Regions from separate parts of the Serratia ficaria genome, predicted to be linked through region 2. Evidence: predicted binding sites of a transcription regulator. Region 2 holds the regulator's gene; each other region holds the start of a gene.
What was found. The regulator sigma-54, encoded in region 2, starts transcription at its own class of promoters, with help from an activator protein. The targets are predictions, from matches to a motif close to GTTGGCACANNTTTCGCTNT.

Region 1 (3,281 bases), 160 kb from region 2:
GCTAAGTTCTCTGGATGTCAAGAGTAGGTAAGGTTCTTCGCGTTGCATCGAATTAAACCACATGCTCCACCGCTTGTGCGGGCCCCCGTCAATTCATTTGAGTTTTAACCTTGCGGCCGTACTCCCCAGGCGGTCGATTTAACGCGTTAGCTCCGGAAGCCACGCCTCAAGGGCACAACCTCCAAATCGACATCGTTTACAGCGTGGACTACCAGGGTATCTAATCCTGTTTGCTCCCCACGCTTTCGCACCTGAGCGTCAGTCTTCGTCCAGGGGGCCGCCTTCGCCACCGGTATTCCTCCAGATCTCTACGCATTTCACCGCTACACCTGGAATTCTACCCCCCTCTACGAGACTCTAGCTTGCCAGTTTCAAATGCAGTTCCCACGTTAAGCGCGGGGATTTCACATCTGACTTAACAAACCGCCTGCGTGCGCTTTACGCCCAGTAATTCCGATTAACGCTTGCACCCTCCGTATTACCGCGGCTGCTGGCACGGAGTTAGCCGGTGCTTCTTCTGCGAGTAACGTCAATGCGCTGCCGTATTAAGACATCGCCCTTCCTCCTCGCTGAAAGTGCTTTACAACCCGAAGGCCTTCTTCACACACGCGGCATGGCTGCATCAGGCTTGCGCCCATTGTGCAATATTCCCCACTGCTGCCTCCCGTAGGAGTCTGGACCGTGTCTCAGTTCCAGTGTGGCTGGTCATCCTCTCAGACCAGCTAGGGATCGTCGCCTAGGTGAGCCATTACCCCACCTACTAGCTAATCCCATCTGGGCACATCTGATGGCGTGAGGCCCGAAGGTCCCCCACTTTGGTCCGTAGACGTTATGCGGTATTAGCTACCGTTTCCAGTAGTTATCCCCCTCCATCAGGCAGTTTCCCAGACATTACTCACCCGTCCGCCGCTCGTCACCCAGAGAGCAAGCTCTCCTGTGCTACCGCTCGACTTGCATGTGTTAGGCCTGCCGCCAGCGTTCAATCTGAGCCATGATCAAACTCTTCAATTAAAAGCTTGATTTGCTTCAACTCGTGAAGCGATGCTCAAAGGTTACTGCATGAATTTTACTTCAGTTAGTCACTCTTCAAGACTTGATATTTTTTCGTACCCGAAGGTACTGGATATCGTCTTGTGGAGTGCCCACACAGATTGTCTGATAAATTGTTAAAGAGCAGTGAGTTAGCCGCGTTGGCTTGCTAACTCGAGGTGGCGTATATTACGCTTTCCTCTTTCAGAGTCAACCCTAATTTTCAGGATTTTTTCTCTTTCTTCCTGGCCGCCTCGTGAAGCGAATCACTTGCCGTTGTGCCCGGTCGATGGAGGCGCATTATAGGGATCCGAGTTTTTTGCACAACCCCTTTTTTGATCTTTTCTTTCCGTTTGCACACTTTTCAGTCCTTTCGGGTGGATCTTGCGCGATCGGGGCCGTTTTTCACAGGTTCCGCCGCTGTGACTGGTTGTAATTCCATCAGCAGCGTCTAGTATTGCCGGTAAATATGATCCCGACGTGAGGCTATCACCATGTCCGATGCAGTACGCTCTTATCTTCATTACTCTCCCAAACTCGGTCAACGCGTCATGATCGATCCCTCCAGCGTGGTGATCGGCAACGTTGAGCTGGCCGATGACGTCAGCGTTTGGCCGCTGGTCGCCATTCGTGGCGACGTGAATGCGGTAAAGATCGGCGCGCGCAGCAATATCCAGGACGGTAGCGTGCTGCACGTGACCCACAAATCCGAACATAATCCCGAAGGCTACCCCTTGCTGATTGGAGAAGACGTGACCGTGGGCCACAAGGCCATGCTGCACGGCTGCGCCATCGGCAACCGGGTACTGGTAGGTATGGGATCGATCCTGCTGGACGGTGCGGTAATAGAAGACGATGTGATGATTGGCGCCGGTAGCCTGGTGGCGCCGGGTAAACGACTGGTCAGCGGCTATCTCTATATGGGCAGCCCGGCACGCCAGGTTCGCCCGTTAACCGCCGCCGAGCTGGAAGGGCTTGTCTACTCTTCAACTAACTATGTGCGCTGGAAAGACGAATACCTGTCGGAAGATATCTGACAAGCTCCCGTTCCCTGGCGGGAACGGGCCCCGTTTATGCCGCCAGTTCGCTGCGCAGCTGACGCAGCACCGGTTCGATCTCCGGCATTACGCCATGCCAAAGCAGAAACGCATGGGCCGCCTGCCCCACCAGCATCCCCAAACCATCGGCATAGTCGGTTGCCCCCTGCTGTTGCGCCCAGGCCAGGAAGGGCGTTGGCCCCCGTTGATAGAACATGTCGTAGCAACGGGTATGGCGGTTAACCACGCCGTTCGGCAACGCGGGGACCTCGCCGTTGATGCCGGAAGCCGTGGCGTTGATCACCAGATCGAAGGACCGTTGCCCAAGCTGATCCAACGGCAATGCCGAGATCCCGCCAAGATGGCTGAACGCCTGCGCCAGATCTTGCGCCCGGCTGAACGTCCGGTTGGCGATCGTCAACTCACAGCCAAAGGACAGCAGCGGCAAAATCACGCCGCGCGCCGCGCCGCCGGCGCCCACCAGCAAAATACGATCCTTGGGCCGGATCAACTGCTGACGTTCCAGATCGGTCAGCAAGCCGATACCGTCGGTGTTATCCCCCAACAGCCCCCCGTTCGGCAACCGTTTAAGCGTGTTCACCGCCCCGGCAGACGAGGCGCGTTCGCTCAGCTCCGTTGCCGCTGCATAGGCCTGTTCTTTAAAGGGCACGGTTACGTTCGCGCCCTGACCGCCGGCAGCGATAAACGCCTGCAGGCTGGTTTCGAACCCCTCCAACGGCGCCAACACCGCACCATACGGATGATCAATCCCGGTCTGCGCAGCGAACAGCGCATGAATTCGCGGCGACTTGCTGTGGCCGATAGGGTTGCCGAATACCGCAAACTTCTCCATGCACATACCTCTAGCCCTGGCGGATCTGTTCGCCGGTCAGGGCATCTCTGATTTCTGAAGGGTTAAGGCGGCCGCCAACGCTGCCGGCCAATACCGGGAACGCGGCGCCAAACTGCTGCGTCACTTCATCCGCGTTGCGGCAAGGTTCCTGCCCACTGAGATTGGCGCTGGTCGACACCAGTGGCTTGCCGTACTGCCGGCACAGCTGCTGCACCAGCGGATGGTCGCTGACGCGCACCGCCAGCGAGCTGAAACGCCCGGTCAGCAGCCGCGGCGTTTCCGGCCGTGCAGGGATCACCCAGGTCACCGGGCCTGGCCAGCTGGAGAATATCGCGGCGCGTTGCCGTTCATTCAGCGCACTG
Region 2 (3,281 bases):
ACCACGGGCAGGTTATCAACGCAGTAAAAACCCATGTCTTCCAGCGCCCGCAAGGCGACGGATTTCCCTGAACCGGAACGGCCGCTGACAATCATCAGCACCATGTGGCAACTCCCCCTGGCAACTCGGCGGCGTTGGTCGCCGCCGTTAGACTCTTTATTATCCCGGCCTAAGCCGGGATCCATCATGGTGAAACAGTATCGCTATCCTGGCTGGAAGTCACGTCAGCCGGGCGTTACTCGGTGATGATTTGGTAAAGCTCTTCGTCACTCTGCGCCGCGCGCAGGCGGCGGCATACGGTTTTGTCGGCCAGGCGCTTGGCGACCAGCGACAGGGTATGCAAATGGGTCTTGCACTGATCGGCCGGCACCAGCAGGGCGAACAGCAGATCGACCGGCTGGTTGTCGATGGCGTCGAAGGCGATAGGTTGGTCGAGACGGATAAACACGCCAACGGCCCGCAGTGTGTCCTCTTCCAGTTTTCCATGGGGAATGGCGATACCGTTGCCGATACCGGTGCTGCCCATGCGCTCCCGGGTGAGAACCGCGTCAAACACCACCTGCGAAGGCAGGTTGAGCTGAGTGGCCGCCAGTTCGCTGATAATTTCCAAAGCCCGTTTCTTGCTGGTGCAGTGTACCGAGCTTCTGGTGCACTCGATGTTTAACACCGAGCTGAGTTGCATATATTCGTTGTTCATCTCATCTTCACTTAAAGCCATGCTTATCAGGCTATTTTACTGGCCATTCCGGCTCCGGGCGGTGCGCGAACCCCTCAGGGACTTGCGGGCACGTTCCGGGCTGCAACCAAACTGTCTACGCCAATGGCGCCTGAAAAGAGGGCTTTCGCCTGTTTTAACCCTGATTACCGTTCGGCGCGTTACCCATGCAGGTAACGCGCCGATAGCTGAGGCCGCGGTTAAGCAGCGCCCCTGACGGAAAGAGGGTCAGAGTGTCAGTGTTGCTTCAATTTGTCTTTATGTTTGTTCAATTGGCGCGCCAGTTTGTCGATCAGCGTGTCAATTGCGGCATACATATTCTCGTCTTCCGAGGTGGCGTGCAACTCGCCTCCATTCACGTGCACCGTTGCTTCCGCAATTTGCTGCACTTTTTCCACACTTAAAACAACATACACCTGATTGATGCGATCAAAATACTGTTCGAGTTTGGCGAACTTGTTATTCACGAACTCGCGCAACGGATCGGTGATTTCGATGTGGTGTCCGGTAATGTTGAGCTGCATAGTGTCTTCCTTCTCAATAGAGGTCAAACCAACTGTTTACGCTGGTTCGACGGCGGGATGGACAAAGACTCTCGGTACTTGGCGACGGTGCGCCGCGCCACGATGATCCCCTGATCGGAAAGCAGGGTGGCCAGCTTGCTGTCGCTGAGCGGTTTGGCGGGGTTTTCCGCCGCAATCAATTTCTTCACCAACGCCCGGATCGCCGTCGAGGAGGCTTCGCCGCCGCTGTCGGTGTTCACATGGCTGGAGAAGAAATATTTTAATTCGAAAATACCGCGCGGACTGTGCAGAAACTTCTGCGTGGTGACGCGCGAAATTGTCGATTCATGCATCTCCACGGCCTGGGCGATATCCGCCAGCACCATGGGTTTCATAAATTCTTCGCCCTGTTCAAAGAAAGCCTGCTGCTGGCTGACGATGCAGCGGGTGACCTTCAACAGGGTCTCGTTGCGGCTTTCCAGGCTTTTAATCAGCCATTTGGCTTCCTGCAGGTTGCTGCGGATAAACTGGCCGTCGGCTTCGCTGCGCGCGCTGTTGCCCAACGCGGCGTACTGCTGATTGATCTTCAGACGGGGAATGCTGTCGGCGTTGAGCTCAACCGTCCATTTATCCTGCGCTTTGCGCACCAGCACGTCCGGAATGACGTATTCCGACTCGCCGGTGTTGATCGACTGCCCCGGGCGCGGGTCGAGCGACTGAATCAGCAGCATCGCTTCTTTCAGTGTATCTTCTTTTAGCCGGGTTGATCGCATCAGGCTGCGAAAGTCGTGATTGGCCAGCAGATCCAGATGCTCGCTGATGATCAGCCGCGCCTCGGCCAGATACGGCGTGTCTTTGGCGTATTGGGAAAGCTGCACCAGCAGGCAGTCGCGCAGATCGCGCGCGGCGACGCCGACCGGATCAAAACGCTGCACGCGCTTCAGTACCGCCTCGACCTCGTCCATGGTCACATTCTCGTCACCCATGCTCTCGAGAATGTCTTCCAGCGGCACGGTGAGGTAGCCGGTGTCGTCGACCGCATCGACGATCGAAGTGGCGATGGCGGCGTCGGTATCGGAGAACGGCGTCAGGTCCACCTGCCACATCAGATAATCCTGCAGCGTCTGGGTGGTTTCGCCCTGATACACCGGCAGTTCGTCATCGCTGTAATCGGTGCCGGTGCCCGACGGCGTGCCGGCGGTGTAGATTTCGTCCCAGGTGGCGTCCAGCGGCAGCTCTTCGGGCATGTCCTTCTGTTCCAGCGCCTCGCGGGTATCCAGGCCTTCGGTGTCGGTGGCCTCTTTGGCGTCGATTTCGTCGTGCAGATCGGTTTGCTCAAGCAGGGGGTTGCTCTCTAACGCCAGCTGTATCTCTTGCTGAAGCTCAAGCGTGGACAACTGCAGCAGGCGAATGGCCTGCTGGAGCTGCGGGGTCATGGCCAGCTGTTGGCTGAGCCTGAGTTGCAAACCTTGCTTCATAATCTTCTGTCTACTTCCGTTAACCGTCGTCCTTCAGGACGCGCTGGCACTCAGAGGCGGAATTCTTCGCCCAGATAAACGCGTTTCACCTGCTCATCGGCCAGAATAGCATCCGGCGTGCCGTGGGCAATCAGTTTGCCCTGGCTGACGATGTAGGCGCGTTCACACACGTCCAGCGTTTCGCGCACGTTGTGGTCGGTGATCAGCACGCCCAGGCCGCTGTCACGCAGGTGCTCGATGATTTTCTTGATGTCGATAACGGAAATCGGGTCAACCCCGGCGAAGGGTTCATCCAGCAGGATGAATTTCGGGTTGGCCGCCAGCGCGCGGGCGATCTCGACGCGGCGGCGTTCACCGCCGGACAGCGCCTGGCCCAGGCTGTCGCGCAGGTGGGTGATGTGAAACTCTTCCATCAGCTCTTTGGCGCGGTCTTCGCGCTGTTCGCTGGACAGATCGTCGCGGATCTCCAGCACCGCCATCAGGTTGTCATACACGCTCAGGCGGCGGAAGATCGACGCTTCCTGCGGCAGATAGCCGATACCGCGGCGCGCACGAGCGTGCAGCGGCAACAGGCTAATGTCTTCT
Region 3 (3,281 bases), 510 kb from region 2:
CGGGTCAGGAACTCGCGGTCTTCGTTCAGTGCGGCCATGGCTTCATCCAGCGAGCCCGCCACTTTTGGGATCTCGGCTTCTTCTTCCGGCGGCAGGTCATACAGGTTTTTGTCCATCGCGTCGCCAGGGTGGATCTTGTTGATGATGCCGTCCAGGCCGGCCATCAGCAGTGCGGCGAAGCACAGGTATGGGTTGGCCGCCGGATCCGGGAAGCGGGCTTCGATACGGCGCGCTTTCGGGCTGGCGACCACCGGAATACGGATGGAGGCGGAGCGGTTACGCGCTGAGTAAGCCAGCATCACCGGCGCTTCGTAGCCCGGGACCAGACGCTTGTAGGAGTTGGTGGTCGGGTTGGACAGGGCGTTGATCGCTTTGGCGTGCTTGATGATGCCGCCGATGTAGAACAGGGCGGTTTCAGACAGGCCGCCGTATTTGTCGCCGGCGAACAGGTTGGTGCCGTTCTTGGACAGCGACATGTGGCAGTGCATGCCGGAACCGTTGTCGCCGAACATTGGCTTCGGCATGAAGGTCGCGGTTTTGCCGAAGGCGTGCGCCACGTTGTGCACCACGTATTTGTAGATCTGGATTTCGTCGGCTTTTTTGGTCATGGTATTGAAGCGGGTAGCCACTTCGTTCTGACCTGCGGTGGCCACTTCGTGGTGGTGCGCTTCAACCACCAGACCCATTTCTTCCATGGTCAGACACATGGTGGAACGGATGTCCTGCGAAGAGTCGACCGGAGGAACCGGGAAGTAACCGCCTTTCACCGCCGGGCGGTGGCCTTTGTTGCCGCCGTCGTAGGTGGTGCCGGAGTTCCATGCGCCTTCGATATCGTCGATGGCCACGTGGGAACCGCGGATGCTGCTGCCGAAACGAATGTCATCGAACAGGAAGAATTCTGGCTCCGGCCCGAACAGCACGGTATCCGCGATGCCGGAAGAGCGCAGGAAGTCTTCCGCACGCTTGGAGATGGAGCGCGGGTCGCGGTCGTAGCCCTGCATGGTGCCCGGCTCGAGAATGTCGCAGCGGATGATCAGGGTGGATTCTTCGAAGAACGGATCCAGTACCGCCGTGCTGGCGTCCGGCATCAGCACCATGTCAGATTCGTTGATGCCCTTCCAACCGCCGATCGAGGAGCCGTCAAACATTTTGCCTTCTTCGAAGAAGTCGGCGTTCACCTGATGAGCAGGGATGGTGACGTGTTGTTCCTTACCCTTGGTGTCAGTGAAACGCAGGTCTACGAATTTCACTTCATGCTCATTCAGCATCGTCAAAACGTGTTCAGCGGACATACTTAACTCTCCCGGATTTATCATTGTCGTCGTCGTGGAACGAATCTGTGGAACTGGCTTTTTTTCGCCTTGAAAAGACTAAAGCGAAAACTGTGCCAACTTTTCAAAAGGGCTTTCATCGCCTTTCTGTGCGGGTTTTGCACAAACCCAGTATGCACCATCAGTGATGCAATGCACCACAACAGTGCAAATTGAGTGGGCGGTGGCACCGAAATGGTGCAAAAGTGCGTCGATGGCGACTTTTTGCACCGTGAAAGGGATCACAAACTGACCTGTACGCAGTTGTTTATAAGAGATGGTTGTGATCTTGTTTAGTACCTCGCTTAATACGTGTACAATAGCGCGCTATTTCTAATGCCTGAGGCAAAGCTGTGATCGAAAATTTGCGTAACATCGCCATTATTGCCCACGTTGACCATGGTAAAACCACCCTGGTTGATAAGCTGCTGCAACAATCCGGTACTTTCGGAGAGCGTGTAGAAGCCACCGAACGCGTAATGGACTCCAACGATTTGGAGAAAGAGCGTGGGATTACCATCCTCGCAAAAAACACCGCCATTAATTGGAAAGACTACCGCATCAACATCGTGGATACCCCAGGACACGCCGACTTCGGCGGTGAGGTAGAGCGTGTGATGTCAATGGTCGACTCGGTGCTGCTGGTTGTGGATGCAATGGATGGCCCTATGCCGCAAACCCGCTTCGTGACCAAGAAGGCCTTCGCCAACGGTCTGAAGCCGATCGTGGTAATCAACAAGGTTGACCGTCCTGGCGCGCGTCCTGACTGGGTTGTCGATCAGGTGTTCGACCTGTTCGTTAACCTCGACGCGACCGACGAGCAGCTCGATTTCCCAATCATCTATGCATCCGCACTGATGGGCATCGCCGGCAACGACCACAACGACATGGCGGAAGACATGACCCCGCTGTATCAGGCGATCGTCGACCACGTGTCCGCGCCGCAGGTTGAGCTGGAAGCGCCATTCCAGATGCAGATCTCGCAGCTGGACTACAACAACTACCTGGGCGTGATCGGCATCGGCCGCATCAAGCGCGGTAAAGTGAAGCCAAACCAGCAGGTCACCATCATCGACAGCGAAGGTAAAACTCGCAACGGTAAAGTGGGCAAAGTGCTGGGTCACATGGGTCTGGAGCGTATCGAGTCCTCTCTGGCCGAAGCTGGCGACATCATCGCCATCACCGGTCTGGGCGAGCTGAACATCTCCGACACCATCTGCGACACCAACGCCGTTGAAGCGCTGCCGGCGTTGTCCGTTGATGAACCTACCGTCAGCATGTTCTTCAACGTCAACACCTCGCCGTTCTGCGGTAAAGAAGGCAAATTCGTGACTTCTCGCCAAATCCTTGAGCGTCTGAACAAGGAACTGGTGCACAACGTGGCGCTGCGCGTTGAAGAAACCGAAGATGCCGACGCGTTCCGCGTTTCAGGCCGTGGCGAGCTGCACCTGTCCGTGCTGATCGAAAACATGCGTCGTGAAGGTTTCGAACTGGCGGTATCCCGCCCGAAAGTTATCTTCCGTGAAATCGACGGCCGCAAACAAGAGCCGTTCGAAAACGTGACGCTGGACATCGAAGAGCAGCATCAGGGCTCGGTGATGCAGGCCATGGGTGAGCGTAAAGCCGACCTGAAAAACATGGATCCGGACGGTAAGGGCCGCGTGCGTCTCGACTACGTGATCCCAAGCCGCGGCTTGATCGGCTTCCGTAACGAATTCATGACCATGACTTCCGGTACCGGTCTGCTGTATTCCACCTTCAGCCACTACGACGACGTCCGTCAGGGTGAAGTGGGCCAGCGTCAGAACGGCGTGCTGATCTCCAACGGTCAGGGTAAAGCGGTAGCGTTCGCCCTGTACGGTCTGCAAGATCGCGGCAAGCTGTTCCTCGGCCACGGCGCGGAAGTGTATGAAGGCCAGATCATCGGTATTCACTCACGCTCCAACGACCTGACCGTGAACTGCCTGACCG

Region 1: CKW09_RS22355 (gamma carbonic anhydrase family protein) is a predicted target of sigma-54. The motif match lies at 1,381-1,400, and genes of this name have one in related genera.
Region 3: glnA (glutamate--ammonia ligase) is a predicted target of sigma-54. The motif match lies at 1,373-1,392, and genes of this name have one in related genera.

The regions. Positions count from the first base shown of each region.
Region 1 is NZ_LT906479.1:4,785,842-4,789,122, forward strand. Features, by position in the region: rRNA gene CKW09_RS22350 (16S ribosomal RNA) at 1-1,011, opposite strand, end outside; gene CKW09_RS22355 (gamma carbonic anhydrase family protein) at 1,524-2,066, shown strand; gene aroE (shikimate dehydrogenase) at 2,101-2,919, opposite strand; gene tsaC (L-threonylcarbamoyladenylate synthase type 1 TsaC) at 2,930-3,281, opposite strand, start outside.
Region 2 is NZ_LT906479.1:4,622,026-4,625,306, reverse strand. Features, by position in the region: gene rapZ (RNase adapter RapZ) at 1-104, opposite strand, end outside; gene ptsN (PTS IIA-like nitrogen regulatory protein PtsN) at 236-697, opposite strand; gene hpf (ribosome hibernation promoting factor) at 952-1,239, opposite strand; gene rpoN (RNA polymerase factor sigma-54) at 1,263-2,696, opposite strand; gene lptB (LPS export ABC transporter ATP-binding protein) at 2,747-3,281, opposite strand, start outside.
Region 3 is NZ_LT906479.1:5,134,242-5,137,522, reverse strand. Features, by position in the region: gene glnA (glutamate--ammonia ligase) at 1-1,292, opposite strand, end outside; gene typA (ribosome-dependent GTPase TypA) at 1,664-3,281, shown strand, end outside.